Regions from separate parts of the Mesorhizobium sp. WSM4816 genome, predicted to be linked through region 3. Evidence: predicted binding sites of a transcription regulator. Region 3 holds the regulator's gene; each other region holds the start of a gene.
What was found. The regulator LexA, encoded in region 3, represses DNA repair genes until DNA is damaged. The targets are predictions, from matches to a motif close to TGTTCNNNNTGTGTTCNG.
Positions count from the first base shown of each region.

Region 1: a site for LexA is predicted at 1,537-1,554, ahead of AC0L3H_RS06225 (YifB family Mg chelatase-like AAA ATPase). Genes of this name have one in related genera too.
Region 2: a site for LexA is predicted at 1,463-1,480, ahead of parE (DNA topoisomerase IV subunit B). Genes of this name have one in related genera too.

Region 1 covers NZ_JBVVQR010000003.1:402,478-405,755, reverse strand. The annotation lists gene AC0L3H_RS06225 (YifB family Mg chelatase-like AAA ATPase) at 1-1,445, opposite strand, end outside; gene gshB (glutathione synthase) at 1,627-2,568, opposite strand; gene AC0L3H_RS06215 (SDR family NAD(P)-dependent oxidoreductase) at 2,839-3,278, shown strand, end outside.
Region 2 covers NZ_JBVVQR010000005.1:303,724-307,001, reverse strand. The annotation lists gene parE (DNA topoisomerase IV subunit B) at 1-1,392, opposite strand, end outside; gene AC0L3H_RS09195 (GGDEF domain-containing protein) at 1,660-2,829, shown strand; gene gcvP (aminomethyl-transferring glycine dehydrogenase) at 2,901-3,278, opposite strand, start outside.
Region 3 covers NZ_JBVVQR010000005.1:101,291-104,568, forward strand. The annotation lists gene AC0L3H_RS08280 (molybdopterin molybdotransferase MoeA) at 1-752, shown strand, start outside; gene lexA (transcriptional repressor LexA) at 857-1,609, shown strand; gene AC0L3H_RS08290 (ComEC/Rec2 family competence protein) at 1,603-3,278, opposite strand, start outside.

The DNA.
Region 1 (3,278 bases), on a different contig from region 3:
AGATCGGCCAATGTCCGCGCCACCTTCAGCACCCGGTGATAGGCCCGCGCCGAAAAGCCGAGCTTTTCACTGGCATCCCTGAGCAGCGACAGGCCTGATGCATCCGGCATCGCGATCTCCTCGATGACAGAGGGGGAGCAGTGCGCGTTGGTGGTGACGGAGGTCGCGCCGAGCCGCTCGAAACGTTGGCGCTGGGTTGTCCGCGCGCGGGCCACGCGCAGCGCCACATCGGCACTTTTCTCCGCCCGGTCCGGCCGGATCAGATCGCTGGCCGAGACCGCCGGCACCTCGATCCGGAGATCGATGCGGTCGAGCAGCGGGCCTGATATGCGCGCCTGATAGTCGGTGCGGCAACGATCGCCGCGCAGGCAGCGATAGCCCGGCTCGCCGGCCATGCCGCAGCGGCACGGGTTCATCGCCGCAACCAGCTGGATGCGCGCCGGATAGGTGACGCGATGATTGGCGCGGGCGATCATGCAGTCGCCGGTCTCCAGCGGCTGGCGCAGCGCATCGAGCGCCTGCGGCGAGAATTCGGGAAACTCGTCGAGGAACAGCACGCCGTGGTGGGCCAGCGAGGCCTCGCCCGGCCGCACGCGCAGGCCGCCGCCGACCAGCGCCGCCATCGAGGCCGAATGGTGCGGCGCGCGGAACGGCCGCCGGTCGGTCAGCTTGCCTTCACCAAGCTCGCCGGCCACCGAGGCGATCATCGAGACTTCGAGCAATTCCCTCGGCGCCAGCGGCGGCAGGATCGACGGCAGCCGCTGCGCCAGCATCGATTTTCCCGATCCTGGCGGACCGATCATCAACATGTTATGGCCGCCGGCCGCCGCCACTTCGAGTGCCCGCTTGGCGGTCTCCTGGCCCTTGATGTCGGCAAGATCCGGCAGGTCGCGCGCCGAGGCATGAATACCGGCCTCCGGCCGCGACAGCACCTGCGTGCCGCGAAAATGATTGGCGATGGCGATCAGGCTGCGCGGCGCCAGGATGTCGAAATCCTTGCCGGCCCACGCCGCTTCCGGGCCGCAGGCGAAAGGGCAGATCAGGCCCTTGCCTTCGGCATTGGCGCCGATCGCAGCCGGCAGCGCGCCGGCCACCGCGGCGATGGTGCCGTCGAGCGACAGTTCGCCAAGCACGACATAGCCGGCCAGCATGTCGCCTGGAATGGCGCCAAGCGCCGCCATCAGGCCAAGCGCGATCGGCAAATCGTAATGGCTGCCTTCCTTGGGCAGATCGGCGGGCGCCAGATTGACGGTGACCTTCTTCGACGGCATCGACAGGCCCGATGCGTGCAGCGCCGCCTGCACCCGCTCCCGGCTTTCGGCCACCGCCTTGTCGCCGAGGCCGACGATGTGCATGTTGACCTTGCCCGGCGCGATCATCACCTGCACGTCGACCGGCACGGCCTCGATGCCCTGGAAAGCGACCGTGCGGACCCGCGCAACCATTTTTCTGCCCCCGGACATGGGCTCGCCCAAGCCCATGCGATCATGCCGCGAACGGCGTCATCCGAGACAACCACAGATTTTGCGCAAAGGCAAGAACATTACGGGAACAATCGAACGTTGTGCCTTGATGGCGTCGCATCGGCTACGGGCCGGAACACCGCCGTCCCGGCATGCAGGGACGTTACTTGCGCTTGTCCTCAACCGCATCCCAGAACAGGCTGGCGATGTCGGCGCCGCCGAAGCGTTTTACCTCGCGCACGCCGGTCGGCGACGTCACGTTGATCTCGGTCATGTAGTCGCCGATCACGTCGATGCCGACGAGGATAAAACCGCGCTCCTTCAGCGACGGGCCGATGCGGGCGCAGATCTCGCGTTCGCGCTCCGTTAGTTCCGTTTTTTCGGCGCGGCCGCCGACATGCATGTTGGAGCGGGAATCAGTCTCGGCCGGCACCCGGTTGATGGCGCCGACCGGCTCGCCGTCGATCAGGATGATGCGCTTGTCGCCGGCTCGCACCTCCTTCAGATAACGCTGAACGATGTAGGGCTCGCGGAACATCTGGCCGAACATTTCGAGCAGCGAGGCGAGGTTGCGATCGGCCTCGTGCAGGTGGAAGATGCCGGCGCCGCCATTGCCGTAGAGCGGCTTGACGATGATGTCGCCGAATTCCTTGCGGAAGGCGGCAACCTCTTGGCTGTCCTTGGTGATCAGCGTTTCCGGCATCAGGTCGGGAAACTCGGCGACGAAGATTTTTTCCGGGCTGTTGCGCACCCAGGCCGGGTCGTTGACCACCAGCGTCCTGGGATGGATGCGCTCGAGCATATGCGTCGTGGTGATGTAGTTCATGTCGAAAGGCGGGTCCTGCCTGAGCAGGACGACGTCCATCTCCGACAGGTCGGTGCGCACTTTCTCGCCGAGCGAATAGTGACTGCCCTTCTCGTCGCGGACCTGCATTTCCTCGACGCCGGCAAACACCTTGCCGTCGCGCAGCGAAAGCCGGTCGGGCGTATAATGGAACAGCTGGTGGCCGCGTCGCTGCGCTTCCAGCGACAGCGCAAACGACGTGTCGCCGGCAATCGAGACGGCGGAGATGTGGTCCATCTGGACAGCGATTTTCAGAGGCATGGCGGATCTCCGGCGGATCGGATGGGCTGCTTGCCCTTACAACCTCCCCGGTCATCTGCCAATCGCGACATTTTGAGGATCGCCTTCGACGGCGCCTTGCGCGCCAAGGCAATCGGATCGCATTTCCCTGCCGGACATAGCCGGCCCGCGGCATAGCGGGGGCGTGATCGTCTTTTTGTCTGACATAAGCCTCGGGATTCGGTTTTTCGCACTTGCTCCCCCGACCGGGCTGGCTAGGATGCGCGCCGACTGAGCATGGGAGAAAAAAAGATGCCATCGGCGCGCTTTGCCGACCTTGAGGGTGCTTCGGTGCTGATCACCGGCGGCGGCTCCGGCATCGGCGCGGCGCTGACCGAGGGTTTTGCCCGCCAGGGGGCAAAAGTCGCCTTCATCGACATCGCCGACGGCCCGAGCCTGGCGCTGGCCGACCGAATCGAAAAGGATCTCGGCCGCCGCCCCCTCTATCTCAAGACCGACATACGCGACGTCGAGGCGCTGCGGGCTTCGGCCGCCAGGGCGGCAGAGGCGCATGGCGACGTCACCGTGCTGGTCAACAATGCGGCACTTGACGATCGCCACGCGGTGGAAGACGTCACCGTGGAGTTCTGGGACAACAACCAGGCGATCAACCTGCGCCCGCATTTCTTCTCCGCCCAGGCGGTGGCGCCGGGCATGAAGCGCGCCGGCGGCGGCTCGATCATCAACTTCAC
Region 2 (3,278 bases), 200 kb from region 3:
CTCGGCGCCGGCCGCGGCATTCTGCGTGCAGTCGGCGAGCTTGCCGGGCAGGCGCAGCTTGCGCACCGCGCTCTTGCGCGAGACTTCCTTTTCCTGGCGGCGGCGCACCCGCTCGTCAGCACGCGCGATCACCCATTCGAGCAGCTTCGAAGCTTCCTGCGGGTTGTCGGCCAGCCAGTGGTCGAAGGGGTCGCGGATCGCGGCCTCGACGATCCTGATCGCCTCGATCGTCGCCAGCCGGTCCTTGGTCTGGCCGACGAATTCCGGCTCGCGGATGAACACCGACAGCATGGCCGCCGCCGAGATCATGACGTCTTCCGAGGTGACGATCGAAGCGCGCTTGTTGCCGACCAGCTCGGCATAGGCGCGCAGGCCGCGCGTCAAGACGTTGCGGAAGCCAGCCTCATGGGTGCCGCCTTCGCCGGTCGGGATGGTGTTGCAGTAGGAGTTGAGGAACCCGTCGCCGCCGAACCAGGTCACCGCCCATTCGAGCGAGCCGTGGCCGCCTTGCCTGTCGCTTTTGCCGGCAAAGATTTCGCGGGTGACCTGGAATTCGTCGCCGAGCGAGGCTTTCAGATAGTCCTTGAGGCCGCCGGGAAAATGGAACTCGGCCTTGGCGGGCGTCGTGTCCTTCTCCTTGATCAGCGAGGGGTCGCAGGTCCAGCGGATCTCGACGCCGCCGAATAGATAGGCCTTCGAGCGCGTCATCCGATAGAGCCGCGCCGGCTCGAAAGCAGCACCCTTGCCGAAGATCTGCTCGTCGGGATGGAAGCGTATCCTGGTGCCGCGGCGGTTATGCACCTCGCCGAGCTGCTCTAGGCCGGTCACCGGAACGCCCCGCGAAAAACGCTGGCGATAGAGCTGGCGGCCGCGCGCGACCTCGACCTCGAGATGGTCCGACAGCGCGTTGACGACGGAGACGCCGACGCCGTGCAGGCCGCCCGAGGTCTCGTAGACCTTGCTGTCGAACTTGCCGCCGGAATGCAGCGTCGTCATGATGACTTCGAGCGCAGGCTTCTTGAATTTCGGATGCGGATCGACCGGAATGCCGCGGCCATTGTCGGTCACCGCCAGATATCCGTCGGCCGAAAGCTCGACATCGATGAAAGTCGCGTGGCCGGCGACCGCCTCGTCCATCGAATTGTCGATGACCTCGGCGAACAAATGGTGCATCGCCTTGTCGTCGGTGCCGCCGATATACATGCCGGGCCGCCGCCGCACCGGCTCCAGCCCTTCCAGAACCTCGATGTCGGCGGCACTGTAGCTCTCGCTACCGTCGCGGGATGCCGGGCGCTTCGCCGCCTGCACCAGCGGGTCGGCCGGGCGCGCGGTGGCGCGAACCGGTTGCGGCTGCTTGTCCAAATTGCCGAAAAGATCGTTGCTGTCGTTCATGCTGGTCCTGGATTGCGATGCTGCGAATCACCACCCGATACTGCCACGCTTTTTGCGGGCAGGCGACGGAGGTTCCCGTTACGTTCGAGGATAGAGCCTCTTACTGCAAAACCATTCGACAACCAAGCGGCGGAAATGGGCCGAGGGCATCGACGCTTTGTAAACCTTGTCCGGAGGTTGCGCCGGAAGGTTGGCCGAAAAAGGGTATTCGCGGATTGCTGCTGACCTAGAATGCGGCAGGACCCGAGAAGAGGCTGTCGCTTACGCATGTTGGATTACAGTTCGCTCCTGCTTGCGGCAGCGCTGTCGGGCACGTGCCTCAGCATCACCCTGTTTGCGATCTGGTGCACCGCGCCACAGGCACGCTTTGTGCTGACGGTGGCGTGCGGCATTCTCGTGCTCGTCGCACATGTGGTCTTGTTCTGGCACTATGCCAAGCATCCCAGCCCCTGGCTTTGTCAGATTCTACTTGCGCTTCTCAGCCTGGGCCTTCTGACCCTCTGCCTGTCGGCCATGCAGTATCTCGGCGTCCACGACTACAGGCGCGCCATCTTGCCGACCCTGGCTGCGATGGCGGTTTGCGCAGGCGCGACGTCGCGGGGCTTTGACGGCGTCGGCTTCATCGTCACCTACGCGACGGTAACGGCGCTGCTCTCGCTTATCGGGGTGATGTTCTGGATCAAAGGTGGTCATGATCGCCGGATATTGCTGGTCGTTTCGTTCCTGAGCGGCGTCTGTGCCCTGTCCTTCGGACTTTGCGGCGCGGTCCTGCTGGTCAAGGGCCAATGGGTGCTCGGCGTTGCGCCCGACAACTGGGCCGAACGGTTGAATTCCGCCGTGGCGGTCGCCTGCATGACGGGGCTCGGCGCATTGACGCTCTCCCTGCACCATTTGCAGGCGCAGATCGAACTGAAGGCCGAGACCATGACCGACCCATTGACCGGGCTGATGAACCGGCGGGCGTTGACGGCATTCTACGGCGAGCGGATTTTCGGCCCGTTCATGTCCGTCGCCATGTTCGACCTCGACCATTTCAAGAAGACGAACGATGTATTCGGTCATCCGGTCGGCGATCAGGTTCTGCGCCGCTTCGCCGCTGTCGTCAGAAAATACTCCAGGACCGGCGTCGACGCCTTCCGGCTGGGCGGCGAGGAATTCGTCCTCGTCATGTCGCGGATGACTGAAGAGAAGGCTTACGACATTGCGAGCAAGATCAGCGTCGCCTTCGGCACGGAAGTCGTCGCCACCCAACTTGGTCCGTTGCGCAGCACAGTCAGTGGCGGCATCGGCTTTGGCGGGACGGATGGCACCAGTCTCGACAATGTGCTGGCCGAAGCCGACGCCGCACTCTATGCGGCAAAGCGCGCCGGGCGAAATCGCGTCGTCGCCCAGAACAAGGCGAGCAAGGCCGACGCGCCGGCCTTGCGTTCTGCCTGATTGAGGCTTCTATCTTCTTGTTAGACCATGATCTTGTCCGAAAACCGGATTCCACTTTTCGGGATCATGGTCTACTCCGCCGCCCCCAGATATTCCGACAGCGGCGGGCAGGAGCAGACGAGGTTGCGGTCGCCGGCGACATTGTCGATGCGCGACACCGGCGGCCAGTATTTGGCTGACGTGTCGGCATCGCCGGCGGGGTAGGCCGCCTCCAGGCGCGAATAGGGATGGGTCCACTGGCCGGCCAGCGCCTCGGCGGCGGTATGCGGCGCATTAACCAGCGGATTGTCGGCCAGGGGCCATTCGCCTTTCGCCACCTTGGCTGCCTCGCCTGATATCGCGATCATCGCCTCGCAGAAGCGATCGAGCTCGCGCTTGGGCTCGGACTCGGTCGGCTCGACCATCAGCGTGCCGCCGACCGGAAACGACATGGTCGGCGCATGGAAACC
Region 3 (3,278 bases):
TGCTTGATCCGGCGGCATTGTCGCTGGCGGCGTCGGCCAACCACCAGCAGGTCCGCGTAGTGAAACGGCCGCTGGTCGCCATCATCGCCACCGGCGACGAATTGCTGCCGCCGGGCAGCGACCTTGGCCCCGACCAGATCATCTCCTCCAATGCCTATGGTGTCGCCGCCGCGGCCCGCTCGGTCGGCGCCAGCGCACTCGATCTCGGCATCGCCCCCGACCGCAAGGAGGCGATCGCCGCGCTGGTGACAAAAGCCGTCGACGCAGGCGCGGACGTCATCGTCACGCTGGGCGGCGCCTCGGTCGGCGACCATGACCTCGTCCATGACGTGCTGACCGGCGAAGGCATGGCGCTCGATTTCTGGAAAATCGCCATGCGGCCCGGCAAGCCACTGATGTTCGGGCGGCTGGGCGCCATCCGCTGCATCGGCCTGCCCGGCAATCCGGTGGCCAGCCTGGTCTGCACGCAGCTCTTTCTGAAGCCGCTGCTGGCGCGGCTCAGCGGCCGCGCCTTCCGCCAGGACATGCGTCAGGCGCGGCTCGGCGCCGCCATGCCGGCCAACGATCTCAGGCAGGACTATGTACGCGCGGTGGTGAAGGAAGAAGCTGGCACGCTTGAGGCAACGCCGTTCAGTATCCAGGATTCCTCGATGCTCAGAATGCTGGCCGACGCCAACGGACTGGTCGTGCGCGAGCCATTCGCTCCCGCAGCCGCAGCGGGCGCCGCCTGCAGCGTGCTGATGCTACGCTGAACAAAACGTCAACACATTCATTAAACTTTAAATGGTTGCGGAACACAACTGGAACAGATAGTGTTTGTTCTGGGTTTGTTTTTCTGATTCTGTTGGGGGTGGCGATGCTGACACGCAAACAACATGAACTGCTGATGTTCATTCACGAACGGCTGAAGGAAAGCGGCATTCCGCCCTCGTTCGACGAGATGAAGGAAGCGCTCGACCTCGCCTCCAAATCAGGGATCCACCGGCTGATCACGGCGCTGGAGGAACGCGGTTTCATTCGCCGCCTGCCCAACCGCGCCCGCGCGCTGGAGGTGCTGCGCCTGCCCGATTCGATCGCGCCGGGCCTCAATGCGGCGCGCAAATTCTCGCCGAGCGTCATTCAAGGCAGCCTTGGCCAGGGCGGGCTTGGACAGGGCGGCCTCGGACGCCAGATCAAGCCGGCGCCTTCGCGCATGCGTGCTGCCGGCAATGACGACGACGTCGTTGCCACCGTCTCCATACCGGTGATGGGCCGCATCGCTGCCGGTGTGCCGATCGACGCCATCCAGCACCAGACGCATTCGATCTCGGTGCCACCGGACATGATCACCGGCGGCACGCACTACGCGCTGGAGGTCAAGGGTGATTCGATGATCGAGGCCGGCATCTTCGACGGCGACACGGTCATCATCCGCAACGCCGATACCGCCCAGCCTGGCGAGATCATTGTCGCTCTGGTCGACGAGGAGGAAGCGACGCTGAAACGATTCCGCCGCAAAGGTGCCTCGATCGCACTGGAAGCCGCCAATCCGGCCTACGAGACGCGCATCTTCGGGCCGGACCGGGTCAAGGTGCAGGGCAAGCTCGTCGGACTGATCCGGCGTTACTGAAGAGCAGGCTTCTTGGGTTTCTCGGCCCTGCGGTATGGCGGCAGGCCCCTCGCCTCGCGCGAAAATCGCCGCTGCTCATGCCAGGGTCTGTATGGCTGTCTGACGGCAAAACGGATTTCTGCGCGCGTCGTCGCCGATAGCGGATCGAAGAACACGGCGGCACTGCCCATGCGTGCGAGCTGCCGTTTGGTGACGACGAGAACCAGCGGGTTGCGGCAGGGTTTGTAATAGGCTGTGGCATCGTCGATGACGATCAAATCCGCAAAGGCACAGGCCGGCCGCGCGGTTTTGCGGTTGTCGGCGAGCGCGATGAGCGCGCCGGACGGATGCCGGGCCAGGCACAGGCCGGCAGTGCAGGTGAAAGGCGCTCCCGGCGGCAGGTCGGCCGGGTCGGCGATGTCGAACCGCACATCTCCTTTTTCGAATGTCTCCGGCTCGACGATCGTCGTTGAAACCAGCGCATGTTTCCAGTTGTCGGTGGTGAATTCGTTCGAACGCACCCGGTTGACGGCAAGTTCACCGCCGCCGATCGGCATCGCCACCAGGTGCGCATCCTCCGAGATCAGCACGTCGGGGGTGCGCGTCTCGGAAATCGTCAGCAGGCCGGCGAGCGCAAAGGGAAGTGCGGCAAGCCGCAGCCATGTCGTCGCCATCGTGGCGATGACCAGGGCGACCGTCACCAGCAGGACCGATTGCAACGAAATCAGGCCGACTGCATCGACCGGCGAACGCTCCGAGATCCATCCCGAAATTGCGATCATCGCCGTCAGGCCCTTGCCCATCATGTAGAGGAAAGGGCCGTCGAGGCCAAAAGGCATTGCCAAGGCGCTGAGGACGGCCAGGAACATGACGATCGTGACGATCGGCATGACGGCCAGATTGGCGAACAGGCTAAGCGGCGAGACGCGCTGGAAGTGCCAGATGGCGAACAGCGCGGTGGCGCTGCCGGCAATGATGGAGGTCATTGCGATGGTGCCTGCCCCAGCGACAAGTTTGCGCGTGACAAAAGCGACCGGTGACCGTCGCCGTTGCGGCGCCGTGGCCTTGTCGGCACGATAGTCGGACCAACCGGCATAGGCGCCCACGAGAGCCGCAGTCGCGGCGAACGACATCTGGAAGCTTGCGCCGACCACCTCATGCGGCGACACGACGATGACGACGATGGCCGAAATCGCCAGGTTGCGCATGGTGAGTGCCGCCCGGTCGAACAGCACGGCGACAAGCATTACCGCCAGCATGATGAAGCTGCGTTCAGCCGCGACCACGATACCGGAAAAGATCAGATAGGCAGCGATGGAGACGAGTGCGGCAGCAGCCGCATATTTCTTGACCGGCCGGCGCGACGAAAAGTCGGGAAACAGCGCAAAGGCGCCGCGCAGCAATCCCATGACGGTGCCGGCGACAAGCGCCATGTGCAGGCCGGAAATGGAGATGATGTGGTAGATGCCGGTGCGCCGCATCGATTCGTTTATCTCTTCGGGGATGCCGGCACGCACGCCGACGATCAGCGCAGCGGCAATCTCCCCCTCGGCACCACCGATGCTGTCCCTGATGTGGTCGGCTATGGTTTCGCGCGCCTTCTCGATCGACGAAGAAAGGCGTGCGGTTAACGGTGCATCTTCGGAGACGACGATCTTTGGACTGCCGAGGAAAAAGCCACTGGCACCGA